One region of the Micromonospora sp. NPDC005979 genome, then DNA from elsewhere that is predicted to be linked to it. Evidence: riboswitches for the same ligand, from Rfam matches in the RefSeq annotation. Region 1 holds a riboswitch; the other holds the start of a gene.
The links. Region 1 has a riboswitch for S-adenosylmethionine ahead of ABZ272_RS17110 (aminotransferase class V-fold PLP-dependent enzyme). Riboswitches for the same ligand answer to the same signal wherever they lie in the genome.

Region 1 (7,145 bases):
ACCGGCTCGTCGGGCGCGGACACCGATCGCTGCGTGCCGTCCGGAAAGCGCAGGTGGTACTGGCTACCGTCCCAGACACCGGCCGGGGCCTGCGGGTCCCGGCCCACGAAGTACGACCGGTACGCGCTGATCGCCTCCAGGAGCTGCCGCTCCTCGACGGCGGTCCGCTCCTGGTCGGCCGGTTTGCGGTCGAGACCGCGCAGCGTCCCGTCCCGCAGCAGGGCCAGCCGGGTCGCGGCGAGCTGATATCCGCGCATGGCACGCGCACCGGCGTCGCCGCCGACGCGGCGGGCCCAGCTCCGGGCGGCGTGCCGGCGACCCAGGCTGCTCAGGGCGGCCACCTCGGGTGGGGTCAACCAGCCGGCGCGTACGTAGTCCGGCAGCGTCCGCTCGGTGAGCCGCCCCTCCCAGGCGCGCAGCCACACGGCCAGCCCGACCACGCCGAAGAACACCGGCACCATGAGGCCCAGGAAGCCGTACAGCATGATCACGGCCTCGCCGGTGGCCTGGGTGAGCGTGGGCAGCAGGTTCCAGGTGCCGTGCAGCATCATCGCCAGCAGCAGGCCGGCGATCGGGGCGAGCACCCGGACCCGCCGGTCGGCGCTCCGGGAGGCGACGCCGAGACCCAGGCCGGTCATCGAGGTGAAGAGGGGATGGGCGAACCCGAACAGGAGGATCCGCACGATGAAGATGGCGATCACCTGCTGGGTGCCGGTCGCCGGGCCGTACCGGTCGGCGCCGGCCGCGTAGCCGTACCCGCCCAGGTAGAGGATGTTCTCCACCATGGCGAAGCCGACCGCGGAGAGCCCGCAGTAGACCAGGCCGTCGGTGATCCCGGACCACTCCCGGCGGCGGAACACCAGCAGCAGGATCGGGCCGAGCGCCTTGGTCAGCTCCTCGATGAACGGCGCCACCAGCACGGCGGTCAGCGCGTCCGGCAGTCCCCAGTCGGCGAACCGGCCGGCGGCGAACTCGTTCACATTCAGCGAGGCGGCGGTGGAGACGAACGCGCCCCAGGCGAAGCAGAAGATCAGGTATTTCAGGGGTTCCGGCTCGTACCGGTCGAGCCAGAGGAAGCAGGCGACCAGCACCGGCACCGGCAGGATCGCGGCGCCCACCCCGACCAGCAGCGCCTGTAGGCCCAGCGACTGGCCGAGGCGGACGACCATGAAGACCGCGCACGCGGCGATGAGTAGCACCACCCCGGCCAGCACCAGGAACCGCAGCCAGCCGAAGCGGCGCGGCGGCATCCCGGGTGACGTGCCGGCGGGCGGGGCCGCGGGCGGGTGCGGCGGCGACGGCAGGGGTGCACCGGGCGGGGTGTCGGCCATGCGGTCAGCGTAGCCATCCCCCGCCGGCTGGTTCGGCCGCATCCACAGCCGCTATGCTGCCGGCAGGTCACGAGCGCCAGCGTCAAGCCCCGGCTTGCTGGCCGGCAACCCTCGTCGAGTTCGCGGTGGGGTGCCCCGGGTGATGACCGGGCCCAGCCCGATCGGCGTGCTGGGCAAGCGCGGACCCCGTCCCGATGCCACACCCGGGGTCCCTGACCCCGGAGGTTCCGGCGTGTCCGTCACTCTCGTACCCTCGCTGCCCAGCCTGCCCGCTCTCGCGTCCCCGCCGTCGGCGGCGCTCGACGTGCTCGGCGTACCCGGCGAGATCAACCTCGACTACGCGGCCACCGCGCCGTGCGCGCGGGCCGCGGCCGACGCGGTCACCGAACTGCTGCCCTGGTACGCCAGCGTGCACCGGGGCGCGGGCGCGCTGTCGCGGCGCTGCACGCTGGCCTACGAGCGGGCCCGGCAGACGGTCGGCGACTTCTTCGGCGCGGGCGCGGACGACCATGTGGTCTTCACCCGCAACACCACGGACGCGCTCAACCTGCTGGCCCGGTCGTTGCCGGCCGGCACGACGGTGGTCACCTTCGCCGGTGAGCACCACGCGAACCTGCTGCCCTGGCCGCGCGGCTCGGTACGCCTGCCGGTGCCCGCCAACCCGGCCGGGGCGGTACGCGACCTCGCCGCCGCGCTGACCGAGCTGCGCCGCGACAGCAACCCCGCGCTGCCGGTGCTGGTCGCGGTGACCGGGGCGAGCAACGTGACCGGTGAGCTGTGGCCGGTCGCCGACCTGGCCCGGGTGGCCCACCGGCACGGCGCCCGGATCGTCCTCGACGCGGCGCAGCTGGCCCCGCACGCCCCGGTCGACGGGCGCGCGCTCGACGTGGACTACCTGGCCGTCTCCGGCCACAAGCTCTACGCCCCGTTCGGCGCGGGTGTGCTCGTCGGCCGGGCGGACTGGCTGGACGCGGCCCCGCCGTACCTGGCCGGCGGAGGGGCCACCAGCCGTGTCGGGCCGGCCACCCACGACGTGACCTGGGCGACCGGTCCGGCCCGGCACGAGGGCGGCACCCCGAACCTGCTCGGCGCGGTGGCGCTGGCGGCGGTGTGCGCGGCGTTGACCGACGCTGACCGGGTCGCGCTCGCTGCCCGCGAGCAGGCGTTGCTGGCCCGGCTCCGCGCCGGCCTCGCGGCCCTGCCGCACGTCGTGGAGTTGCGGACCTTCGGCCCGGACGCGCCCCGGGTCGGCATCGTGTCCTTCGTGGTCGCCGGTCAGGACTCGGCCACGGTGGCCGCCCGGCTCGCGGCCGAGCACCACATCGGCGTACGGGACGGGTTGTTCTGCGCCCACCCGCTGGCCCGGCGGCTGCTCGACGACGCCGCCACGCGTACCGGCCGGAAGGATCTTCCGCCGACCGCGCTGCGTGCCAGCATCGGTCTGGGCAGCACCGCCGCCCAGGTGGATCGGCTGCTCGCGGCGCTCGCCGAGCTGACCTGAGGCGCGTTCTCAGCCGACCGGCGGGGCGGTGGGTGGCTTCGGGGCGTCGCCCGGCTCGGCGGGTTCACCCACCGGCCGCTCCTGGTCCCCGAAGGAGGTGCGGATGCAGCGGTTCGCCTCCTCCTGCTCGATGCCGGAGGCCACCAGGAGGTCGCTGGCCGTGGTACGGATCTGGGCGATCACGACGCTGCCGGAGAAGCCGACCCCGTCCCCGTACGCCCGGCCGGCCTCGCTGACGGCCCGCAGCGACCGCTCCCGCGCCTTCTGCGGCTCCTCCCCCGCCGCGAACTCGTGTTTGAGCAGCCGGACCGACTCGGCGAGGTGACCGATCGCGTCCGGCATGGGGTCGGGCACCGGCTCGTCGTCCTCGATCAGGGTCACGGACCGGCGGATCAGGGTGCCGGAGTTGCGCATCGCCCGGTCGATCGGGTCGGCCGCCTCCGCGTAGTGGACCAGCTCGTCGCGGCGGTGCCAGCGAGCCGGCGACAGGGTGGCGGTCTCCTTGGCGCCCTCGATCGCCTCGCTCAGGGTGGCCAGCTCGTCCTTGTTGTTGCGCAGCCGTTCCAGCGCCCGCTGAATGGTGGCGCGGTCCCGGGAGCGCAGGCCGTCGGCGGTGGCGTCGAGCTGCGCCGCGAGCAGGTCCAGCGCCGGCCGGGCGGCCCGGTTGATCACCCGGAGCGGGTTCAGCGGCAGCAGCACCGCCGTCACCAGCAACGCGACGCCGCCGCCGAGGAACGCGTCGACGAAGCGGGGGATCTCCAGATTCTGGGTGGACGGGCTCAGCGTCACGATCAGCACCGCCGTGGCCGCCGCCTGGATGACGATGGCCACGCTCGCCCCGGCGAAGATGGTGAGCAGGATCGCGACGGTGACGACCAGGCCGAGCTGCCACGCGCCGGTGCCGAGGAAGTAGATCAGCAGGTCACCGACGAACACCCCGACGCCCACCCCGACGATCAGCTCCACGGTCCGGCGGAACCGCTGACCCACCGACGCGGCCAGCGTGCCGACCGCGGAGATCGGCGCGAAGACCGGTTGCGGGTTGCCGAGCACCTTGTGCGAGACGAGGTACGCCAGGCCGGCCGCCAACCCGGCCTGGACGGCGAGCCCCCCGGCCATCCGTACCCGGTGCAGCCGGTCGTGCAGGGTGGCCCGGCTGCGGTGCTTGAGCTGCTCGGTGGCCTCGGCGATGCGCGCTCCGTCGACGTCCACCAGTCCGTCGCGCAGCGGCGCACGCCGCACCATCGGAGATCTCTTGTCCCGCGCCGCCGCCATGGGCGCGACTACCCGTGGCAGACCCGCTGAATCCTCCCGCCGACGCGCGGTGCGGGCGAATGCGGCAGACTCGGACGGTGGCCGATCTGCTGGAACGGTGGCGGGCGGCGGTCCGCGCCGCCGGTGCGAAGCCGGACGAGCACGCGACTCTGGCCGGTGAGCGGCTGCTGGCCCGCTGGCGGGAGCCGCACCGGCACTACCACACCGTCCCGCACCTGGCCGCCGTACTCGATGTGGTGGACCGCCATGCCGGGCTGGCCGAACGGCCCGACCTGGTCCGGTTGGCCGCCTGGTGCCACGACGCGGTCTACGACCCACGGGCCGCCGGTGACGCCAACGAACGGGACAGCGCGGACCTGGCCGGGAGCCTGCTCACCGGTCTCGGGGTGCCCGAACCCGCGGTGGCCGAGGTCCGTCGGCTGGTCCTGCTCACCGCCGGGCACCGGGTGACGGCGGACGACCACGATGGCGCGCTGCTCTGCGACGCCGACCTCGCCGTGCTGGCCGGTCCGCCGGCCGCCTACGACCGCTACGCGGCGGCCATCCGACGGGAGTACGCGCACGTGCCCGACCCGGCCTTCCGCAGCGGTCGGGCCAGCGTCCTCACCGGGCTGCTGGAACTGCCCGCGCTGTTCCGGCTACCGCCGCTGGCACAACGCTGGGAAGCTTCGGCCCGCGACAATCTTCGTCGTGAGCTGGCAACTCTCACCGGGCCGGCGAACCGCTGAGGTGCTTCGGGCGGCGCAGCCCGGCGTCGCGCAGCAGGCGGACCAGTTCGCGGCTCGGCACCACCCGGGCGCCGAGCCACACCGCCGCCGCGAACCGGTCGGCCGGAATGTCGTAGTGGTCCCGGTCGAAACCGCGCCGGGGTGCCCCCAACGCCTCCGCGAAGGCGTGCAACTCGGCGTAGGAGACATCGCTGATCAGGTGCGACCAGAGCCGACCGCGCCACGGCCAGGCAGGCCGGTCCAGGTAAAGCATGCCGCCAAAGTTAACCCGCGTTGATGACCGCTGACACACGGCTTAGCCTCGGCGGCATGGCCCCCACCGGACTCCTCGACGACCTACGCGCCGCGCTGGGCGAGAACGCCGTCCTCACCGACCCGGACCTGCTGCGCGTGCACCAGCGCGACGAGGCCGACCTCTGCGCCGCCGGCGTACCAATCGTGGTGACCCGTCCCCGAACCACCGAGCAGGTGGTCGCGGTGGTCCGGGCGGCGGCCCGCCACGGCGTACCGGTCGTGCCGCAGGGCGCGCGAACCGGGCTGGCCGGCGCGGCGAACGCGGTGGACGGCTCGGTGGTGCTCAGCACCGTCGCGATGGACGAGATCCGGGAGATCGATCCGGTGAGCCGCATCGCGGTCGCGCAGCCGGGCGTCGTCAATGCCGCGCTCGCGGCGGCCGTCGCGAAGCAGGGTCTCTGGTACCCGCCGGACCCCGGCTCCTGGGAGTCGTCCACGATCGGCGGCAACGTGGCCACCAACGCGGGCGGCATGTGCTGCGTGAAGTACGGCGTGACCACCGAGTACGTGCTGGGCCTGGAGGTGGTGCTCGCCTCCGGGGAGGTGCTGCGCACCGGCCGGCGTACCGCCAAGGGGGTGGCGGGCTACGACCTGACGCGGCTCTTCGTCGGCTCGGAGGGCACGCTCGGCGTGATCACCGAGGTGACCGTGGCGCTACGGCCCGCCCCGGCCGACTCGTTGACCCTGGTGGCGGTCTTCGGATCCACCGCGGCGGCGGGCACGGCGGTGGCCCAGATCGCCGCGCGGGGCCTCACCCCCAGCCTGTTGGAGTTGCTCGACCAGACCCACCTGCGGGCGATCGAGGCGTACCGGCCGATGGGTCTGCGGACCGACGCGCAGGCCCTGCTGCTGGCCGCCGCCGACACCGGTGACCGGGCCGCCGACGACCTGGCCGCTGTGGCGCAGGTGTGCGAGGCGGCCGGCGCCGAGGAGGTCTACGCGGCCACCGACGCGCTGGAGGCGGCGGCGTTGTTGCAGGCCCGCCGGCTGGCCCATCCGGCGATGGAGAAGTTCGCCGCCGACACCCACCCCGGAGGCAGCGGCGGCCTGGTCATCGACGACGTGGCGGTGCCGCGCGGTGCGCTCGCCGCGCTGCTCGACGGGGTGGCCCGGATCGCGGCGGAGTGCGAGGTGCCGATCGGCGTGGTCGGGCACGCCGGAGACGGCAACATGCATCCGAACATCGTCGTCGACCGGGCCGACCCGGAGAGCGTGCAGCGAGGTCGGCGGGCGTTCGACGAGATCATGCGCCTCGGCCTGGATCTGGGCGGCACCTGCACCGGCGAGCACGGCGTGGGCCTGCTCAAGCGGGAGTGGTTGGCGCGGGAGATCGGCCCGGTCGGCGTCCGGGTGCACCAGGCGATCAAGTCGGCGCTGGACCCGGCCGGTCTGCTCAACCCCGGCAAGGTGCTCTGACGGGCTGCGCTCAGCCCTTGACCTCGGCGGGCGTGGCCTGGGTGAGCAGCAACAGGATCTCGCCGGCCACCGGCGGGCGTTCCTCACCCGGGCAGTCCTGCGAGGAGATCAGCCCGGACGAGGTGAGCAGGCTCGACGTCAGGGCGTCGATGCAGGTGGTCCGGTACCGCCGGGCCTGGTCGGTCTCCTCGGCGAGCCGGGGGTCGGCGAGCAGCACCTGAAGCCGCTCGGTCTGCTCCGGCGCCAGTCGGCCCCGGGAGGTGACCCCGTCGCCGGCGCAGTCGAGGCACTGCCACGAGCCGTCCCGCTCGACGCTCAGGGTGCGCAGCGGAGCGTCCGCTCCGAGGCGTTGGAGCAGACTGACCTGCCCCTGGGCGACCGTCGTGGGGATCTCGGGGGTCGATTGGCCGGCCGCCGAGCCGGCCGGCGGAGGGGCGGCCGGCGTCTCGGCGTCGTCGCGACCGAGCAGCGAGCACCCGGCCAGGGCGCCGACGAGCACCACGGCGAGAACGGGGGCGAGCAGAAGGGGGCGCGCGCGGTACAGCACGCGCGGAAACCTACCCCACCGTAGGTAGCGTCCGATACCACCATCCGGGCAGC
Region 2 (7,145 bases), on a different contig from region 1:
TCCGCCGGGCGCAACCCGGCGAGAAACGATCGGGTACGCGCCGAGACGGCGCCGAAGTAGTCGATGAGCGCCTGCGCGCTCTCCGGCCGTACCCCCGCGACCTGGGCGGGCGTGTGACCGTAGCCGGTGTCGTGCGGGTCCGCGACCAGGCCGAACCGCCCGGCCCAGTCGCCACCGGTCCAGATCTGCTCGGCGTCGAGCAGGTCGGCGACGTGGTGGTCCTGAACGCGGGTCAGGTGCCAGACGAGCCAGCCGATCGAGTTGGCCCCCTCGGCGGGCGCCCAGCGCAGCTGCTCCGGCGTGAGGCCGTCGACCGCCGTGCGGACGAGGTCGGGCAGCCGGTCGTACGTCTCGGTCAGCAGGTCACTCACGTCCACGGGTACGCCTCCTGGTCGGTCTTGGATCACCGTACCGCCGGCCACCGACGGCCGAACCTCGGCCGCTACCGTGATCACGTGGTCGCCGCGCTGGAGCTGTATCTGGACCCGGACGCCACGCGGCGGATCCGGGTGCTGTGGGACGCCCTGGAGGCCGAGGGTGTGCAGAGCATGCGCTCGCTGCTCCAGCAGCGCCACCGCCCGCACGTGTCCCTCGCGGTGGCGCCCCGTTTCGACCCCGAGCAGGTCGCCGAGGCGCTGGGCGGAACGGTCGTGGCGGCCCCGCTGCGCCTCGACTTCCAGCACGCCGGGCAGTTCGTCGGCCGGGTGCTGTGGCTCGGTCCGACGCCGACGGCGGAGCTGCTGGCGCATCACCGGCTGGTGCACGACCGGCTCGCCGCCGCCGGCATCGGACTGGTCGAGCACTACCAGCCGGGGCGCTGGGTGCCGCACTGCACGCTGTCCATGCGGGTGCCGAACACGCTGATGGCCGCCGCGGTGCGCCGCTGTCTGGAGGTGCTGCCGCTGACGGCGACAGTGGTCGGCGCGGCGCTCACCGACCACGCCCGCGACATCGCCCACCCGCTGCGTTGAGCGGGTCCGACCGCCGGGCGAGTTGTCCGGTTTGGCGGGCCTGAGTCGGGAAACCGAAAACAGGGGGTGCGGACGCGGCCCATCGTGGGATGGTTCGACGTGGATGCCGTACCGGTGGCGACCCGCGTGCGCGGGCCGCCCGGCCGGGCGCGCGGGGCACACCGCGTCGCCCGCGACGGCTTCGACGAGGAGAGGCAGGGCCCATGCAGGCTCAGCGCAGGCCACCGCGGAGCGAGCGGAGCCAGACCAAGCACGACCGCACCGGCGGTGGCATGACCGGTGCCGCCACCCCGCTGACCATCTGGGCCGCCGCCGTGCTGCTCGGTCGCATCGGCGCCGGCGACGACGACCTCGAGGACGAGCGGCACATCCTGCGCGGCATCGAGTGAGCGTCGTTCACAGCCAGCCGCGGCGCTTGAAGACCAGGTAGAGGGTGCCGCAGACCAGCACCATGAGCAGGAGCGCGAACAGGTAGCCGAAGCGCCAGTTCAACTCGGGCATGTGCACGAAGTTCATCCCGTACACCGTGCCGATCAGGGTGGGGGCGAACAGGATCGCGGCCCACGAGGAGACCTTCTTCAGCTCCTCGTTCTGCGCGTAGCTGGCCGCCGTGAGGCTGCGCATCTCCTCGTTCTGCTGCTGCGACACCAGGGTGGCGTTGACGGTGAGGATGTTCTGCAGCAGGTGCCGGAACCCGTCCACCCGCTCCACCACCTGGGTGAGGTGGTCGATGACGTCACGCAGGTAGCGGCGCAGCTCCTCGTCGGTGCCGTAGCTGCCGGCGCCGGCCGCCAGGGAGTCGAGCATGCCCAGCAGTGGGCGGGCGGCCCGTTGAAACTCGATGACCTCCCGGCTGAGCCCGTAGATGCGCCGGCTGGCGTTCGGGTCACCGCCGAACACCTGGGTCTCGATCTCGTCGATGTCGTTCTCCAACCCGGCGACCACCGGCGCGTACCCGTCGACGACCTGGTCCAGGATCGCGTACAGCACCGCCTCGGGACCCCGGGCGAGCATCGGCGCGTCGGCCTCCATGCGACGTCGTACCGCGGCCAGGTCGGGCGCCTCCCCGTGCCGGACGGTGACCACGAAACCGGGCCCGATGAACAGGTGCAGCTCGGAGAACTCCACCTCCTCCCGCAGGTCGTCGTAGCGGGCGGCGCGCAGCACCACGAACAGGGTGTGCCCGTACCGTTCCAGCTTGGGCCGCTGGTGGGCGTTGATCGCGTCCTCCACCGCCAGGTCGTGCAGACGGAACTCGCGCGCCAGCGAGGAGATCTGGTCGATGTCGGGCCGGTACAACCCGATCCAGGCCATCGCGTGCTCCTGCGTCTGCAGGCAGGCGTACGTCTCGGCGAGACCGGCCGGTGAGGCGAACCGGTGTCCCCGGATGTAGACGGCGCTGTCCACCAGACGGCCGGCGGACGGGCTCCCCGGCTGCGCGGGCGGGACGGCGCCGACCCGGGCCTCGTGCTCGTCGAGCTGGCGGCCGAAGCCGTCGCCCCGGCGGAAGCGGCGGCCACCAACCACGAGCCCGCTCCCCTCCCGGCGCTGCCCGGCCCGGGGTTCGGGACGGGAGCGCTGCTTCCCCGGTGCTTCCGACCCGAAACCCGAGGCCCGGGGCCGGTGCTCCGGACGAACGGTTTCCGCACACCGCCGGACGGATGTCGACCACACGGCGGATACTCGCGGTGACCATGGGCGGGACGGGGGTGACGCCGGTGGAGGTGGACAGGCGTGCCGGCCGGCGGACCGACCGGGTTCGGCGCTGGCTGCTCGCCGACGAGTCGCAGCAGCCCGTGCCGCAGGGCCCGGGCGGCCGCCCACCCGAGCAGCGGCACCACCCGTGGTGGAAGGTGATGTGCCTGACCGGCGTCGACTACTTCTCGACGCTGGGCTACCAGCCGGGGATCGCGGCTCTGGCCGCCGGGGCGCTCTCCCCGGTGGCGACCCTGGTGCTGGTGCTGGTCACACTGCTGGGCGCGCTGCCCGTCTACCGACGGGTGGCGGTGGAGAGCCCGCACGGCGAGGGCTCGATCGCGATGCTCGTACGACTGCTCAGCTACTGGCCGGGCAAGCTGTTCGTGCTGGTGCTGCTGGGTTTCGCGGCCACCGACTTCATCATCACCATCACCCTGTCCGCGGCCGACGCGACCGCCCACCTCGACGAGAACCCGTTCCTGCCCAGCGGCCTCAAGGGTCACGAGGTCGCCGTCACGCTGCTGCTGGTGGCGCTGCTCGGCGCGGTGTTCCTCAAGGGATTCGGCGAGGCCATCGGGATCGCCGTCGCCCTGGTCGCGGTCTACCTGACGCTGAACGCGGTGGTGATCGCCGACGCGCTGTGGCGGGTGGTGAGTCACCCCAGCGCGGTCGGGGACTGGACGACCGCCCTGACCACCGGACACGGGGATCCCCTGATGGTCGTCGCGCTGTCCCTGCTCGTGTTCCCGAAGCTGGCGCTGGGCCTGTCCGGTTTCGAGACCGGGGTGGCGGTGATGCCGCACATCCGTGGAGACCGCAAGGACTCGGAGGACCGGCCGCTGGGCCGCATCCGGGGCGCGCGGCGGCTACTCACCACCGCCGCCGCGACGATGAGCGTCTTCCTGATCACGAGCAGCGTGACCACCACCGTGCTGATCCCGCCCGAGGCCTTCCAGCCGGGCGGGGCCGCCAACGGCCGGGCCCTGGCCTACCTGGCCCACCAGCACCTCGGCGGAGTGTTCGGCACCGTCTACGACCTCTCCACCATCGCGATCCTCTGGTTCGCCGGGGCGTCCGCGATGGCCGGGCTGCTCAACCTCGTACCCCGGTATCTGCCCCGCTACGGCATGGCGCCGACGTGGGCCCGCGCGGTCCGGCCGCTGGTCCTGGTCTTCACCGGCGTGGCGTTCCTGATCACGATCATTTTCTCCGCCAGCGTCGACGCGCAGGGCGGCGCGTACGCCACCGGGGTCCTGGTGTTGATCACCTCGGCGGCGACGGCCGTGACGCTCGCGGCGCGGCGACGGCGTCAGCGCGGTCGCACGGTCGCGTTCGGGATCATCGCGGTGGTGTTCGTCTACACCACCGTGGCGAACGTGGTGGAACGACCCGACGGTGTGAAGATCGCCGCCTGTTTCATCGGCGCGATGATCCTGGTGTCGGCGCTGTCGCGGGTGATGCGGGCGTTCGAGCTGCGGGTCGACCACGTGCAGCTCGACGAGCTGGCGAGCGCGATGATCGACGAGCGGTCCGGACGCCGCATCCGACTGGTCGCACACGAGCCGGAGCGCCGCGACCTCGCGGAGTACCGCGACAAGCTGGCCCAGACCATGGCGGACAACGACTTCCCCGACGACAGCGACGTGATCTTCGTCGAGGTCCGGGTCACCGATCCGTCGGACTTCGAGACGGGGTTGCTGGTACGCGGCAGCGTGGCGCACGACCGTTTCCCGGTGCTCAGCCTGGCCAGCTCCTCGGTGCCCAACGCGCTGGCGGCGCTGCTGCTGGAGATCCGCGACCGCAGCACGCGCCGCCCCCACATCTACTTCGAGTGGACCGAGGGCGGCCCGGCCCGCAACGTGCTGCGTTACCTGGCGTTCGGGCAGGGCGAGATCGCCTCGGTGACCCGGGAGATCCTGCGCCGTCAGGAGCCGGACCAGACGCGTCGACCCCACGTGCACGCCGGTTGACCGGCTCGTCGAGCGCGGGCCGGTGCCGGTGCCGGTGCCGGTGCCGGTGCCGGTGCCGGTGAGCGTGGTCATATCGGCTGGACGACCGACCGGTTCCTGCTGCTAACCTCGGCGCAGGTCATGAGCGCCAGCGCGAAGCCCCGGCTCGCTGGCCGGCAACCCTCCTCCGCGGTGGGGTGCCCCGGGTGAAGACCAGGCACCGGCGGGACGTCGGTGCAAGCGTGGCCTGGCACCCAGGTCAGCACCAAGACCCGGGAGACCGCATGCACATCCTCAGCCCCACGCCACCGGCCAGCCGGCGTACGCCGGCCCTGACCCGGCGTCGCCACGTGGACCTGATGCGAATGCGCAGCGCGGCGTGTACCGCCGCCTAAAGCGCTAATCCCGCCCCCTCCCCGCCCCACCCTCTCGACCCTTCTTCGTGTCGATCATGAAGTTGTTGCCCGCCTGACCGGCGTGTCGTGGCAACAACTTCATGATCGACGGGGTCGACGCATCCCTTTGGAGTTCAGTTATGCGTATTTTTTCGCGTTTTGTTGTTGCTGGGGTTTCCCTGTTGACCGTTGGTGTTCTTGGTGCGTGCGGCGCTGGCGGGGGTGACTCTTCGGGGGGTGGCGGCGGGAACCCGTACGGCCTGGCGCAGCCGGGTGTGCTGCGGGCCGGCACGCTGACCGACGCCCCGCCCAACGTGTACCTCAAGGACGGCAAGTTCACCGGCTTCGACAACGACCTGCTGACCGCCGTGGCCGGCAAGCTCGGCCTGAGGGTGGAGTACGTCGGCACCGACTTCTCCGCGCTGCTGTCCCAGGTCAACAACCACAAGTTCGACGTCGGCAGCTCCTCGATCACCATCACCGAGGCGCGCAAGAAGACCGTCGACTTCGGCAACGGATACGACTTCGGCTACTTCGGGCTGGACGTGCCGGCCGGCTCGCCGATCAAGGGATTCGACCAGCTCACCGGTAAGCGGGTCGTGGTGGTGCAGGGCACCGTCCAGGACGACTACGCCACCGGCAAGCAGCTCGACCCGGTCCGCGTGCCGGACTACAACGGCGCGATCAACCAGCTCAAGGCGGGCACGGCCGACGCCTGGATCGCACCGGCCGAGATCGGCGAGAAGTCCGCCGCCGACAGCAACGGCAAGATCACCGTGGCGGCCAAGCAGCTCAGCCCGGCGCCGACCGCGTACGCCGTCGCCAAGGGCAGCGACAAGCTGCGCGAGGCGCTGAACAAGGCCCTCGACGAGGTCATCGCCGACGGCACCTGGAGCCGGTTGCAGGCGCAGTACTACCCGGGCCGGCCGATCCCGGCGGACTTCGAGCCGGGCAGCGGCAAGGCGGCAGCCCCGGCCACGCCGTCCGGGTCGGCGCAACCGTCCGCGTCCGCGTCGGCCGCGTCCTGAGCTGGTGACGAGCGAGCAGGGGCGGTAGGAGAGGCGAACGATGGATCCGTTGAGCACCCTCTGGGAGACGTTCTTCGACGTCGACGCGATGCGCGAGGCGCTGCCCGAGATGCTGACCGTCGGGCTGCCCAACACGCTGATCCTGGCGGTCTCCGCCGCCCTGCTCGGCACGGTGCTGGGTCTGCTGCTGGCCGTGGCCGGCATCTCCCGCAGTCGGTGGCTACGCTGGCCGGCGCGCGTCTACACCGACGTGTTCCGGGGGCTGCCGGCCGCGGCCACGATCCTGCTGATCGGCGTCGGGTTGGCGCCGCTGGGCATGCGGGTGTGGGGGCCGGACCCGTACCCGCTGGGCATCCTCGCGCTGTCGCTGATCGCCGCCGCGTACATCGGGGAGATCTTCCGCTCCGGCATCCAATCGGTGGAGGCCGCCCAACTGGAGGGCGCCCGCGCGCTGGGTTTCTCCTGGACCGACGCGATGCGGCTGGTGATCATCCCGCAGGGCATCCGGCGGGTGCTGCCCGCCTGGGTCAACCAGCTCATCGCGCTGATCAAGGACTCCAGCCTGGTGTACTTCCTCGGCCTGGTGGCCAGCCAGCGGGAGTTGTTCCGGATCGGGCAGGACTACGCGGCCACCACCGGGAACGAGTCCGCGCTGCTGCTGGCGGGCCTGTTCTACCTGGCGTTGACCGTTCCGCTGACTCACCTCGTCAACTGGATCGACCGGCGGCTGCGCCAGGGTCGCCCGGCCACCGCCCCGGACGACGAGGACGACGACACGGCGCTGCTCGCCACGACGCAGGGAGACCGGCGATGACCACCACCTCGGTGAGCGTGCAGGCGCGCGACGTCCACCTGGCCTTCGGGCCCAACCGCGTGCTGCGCGGCGTCGACCTGACCGTGCCCCGCGGCGCGACGGCCTGCGTGATCGGACCGTCCGGTTCGGGCAAGTCCACCCTGCTGCGTACGCTCAACCGCCTCATCGAACCCGACCGCGGCGACGTGCTGCTGGACGGACGCAGCGTGCTGCGGGACGACCCGGACGCGCTACGTCAGCGGGTCGGCATGGTGTTCCAGCAGTTCAACCTCTTCCCGCACATGAGCGTG

Region 2: another riboswitch for S-adenosylmethionine. It lies ahead of ABZ272_RS14250 (ABC transporter substrate-binding protein); the one in region 1 lies ahead of ABZ272_RS17110 (aminotransferase class V-fold PLP-dependent enzyme).

The regions. Positions count from the first base shown of each region.
Region 1 is NZ_JBEXUR010000009.1:114,451-121,595, forward strand. It holds gene ABZ272_RS17105 (PrsW family intramembrane metalloprotease) at 1-1,373, opposite strand, end outside; SAM riboswitch class IV at 1,397-1,517, shown strand; gene ABZ272_RS17110 (aminotransferase class V-fold PLP-dependent enzyme) at 1,588-2,832, shown strand; gene ABZ272_RS17115 (FUSC family protein) at 2,842-4,077, opposite strand; gene ABZ272_RS17120 (metal-dependent phosphohydrolase) at 4,185-4,835, shown strand; gene ABZ272_RS17125 (DUF4031 domain-containing protein) at 4,813-5,088, opposite strand; gene ABZ272_RS17130 (FAD-linked oxidase C-terminal domain-containing protein) at 5,145-6,545, shown strand; gene ABZ272_RS17135 (hypothetical protein) at 6,556-7,092, opposite strand.
Region 2 is NZ_JBEXUR010000007.1:170,327-177,471, forward strand. It holds gene ABZ272_RS14225 (DinB family protein) at 1-377, opposite strand, end outside; gene ABZ272_RS14230 (2'-5' RNA ligase family protein) at 456-971, shown strand; gene ABZ272_RS14235 (hypothetical protein) at 1,175-1,360, shown strand; gene corA (magnesium/cobalt transporter CorA) at 1,368-2,498, opposite strand; gene ABZ272_RS14245 (amino acid transporter) at 2,633-4,639, shown strand; SAM riboswitch class IV at 4,756-4,867, shown strand; gene ABZ272_RS14250 (ABC transporter substrate-binding protein) at 5,196-6,041, shown strand; gene ABZ272_RS14255 (amino acid ABC transporter permease) at 6,082-6,855, shown strand; gene ABZ272_RS14260 (amino acid ABC transporter ATP-binding protein) at 6,852-7,145, shown strand, end outside.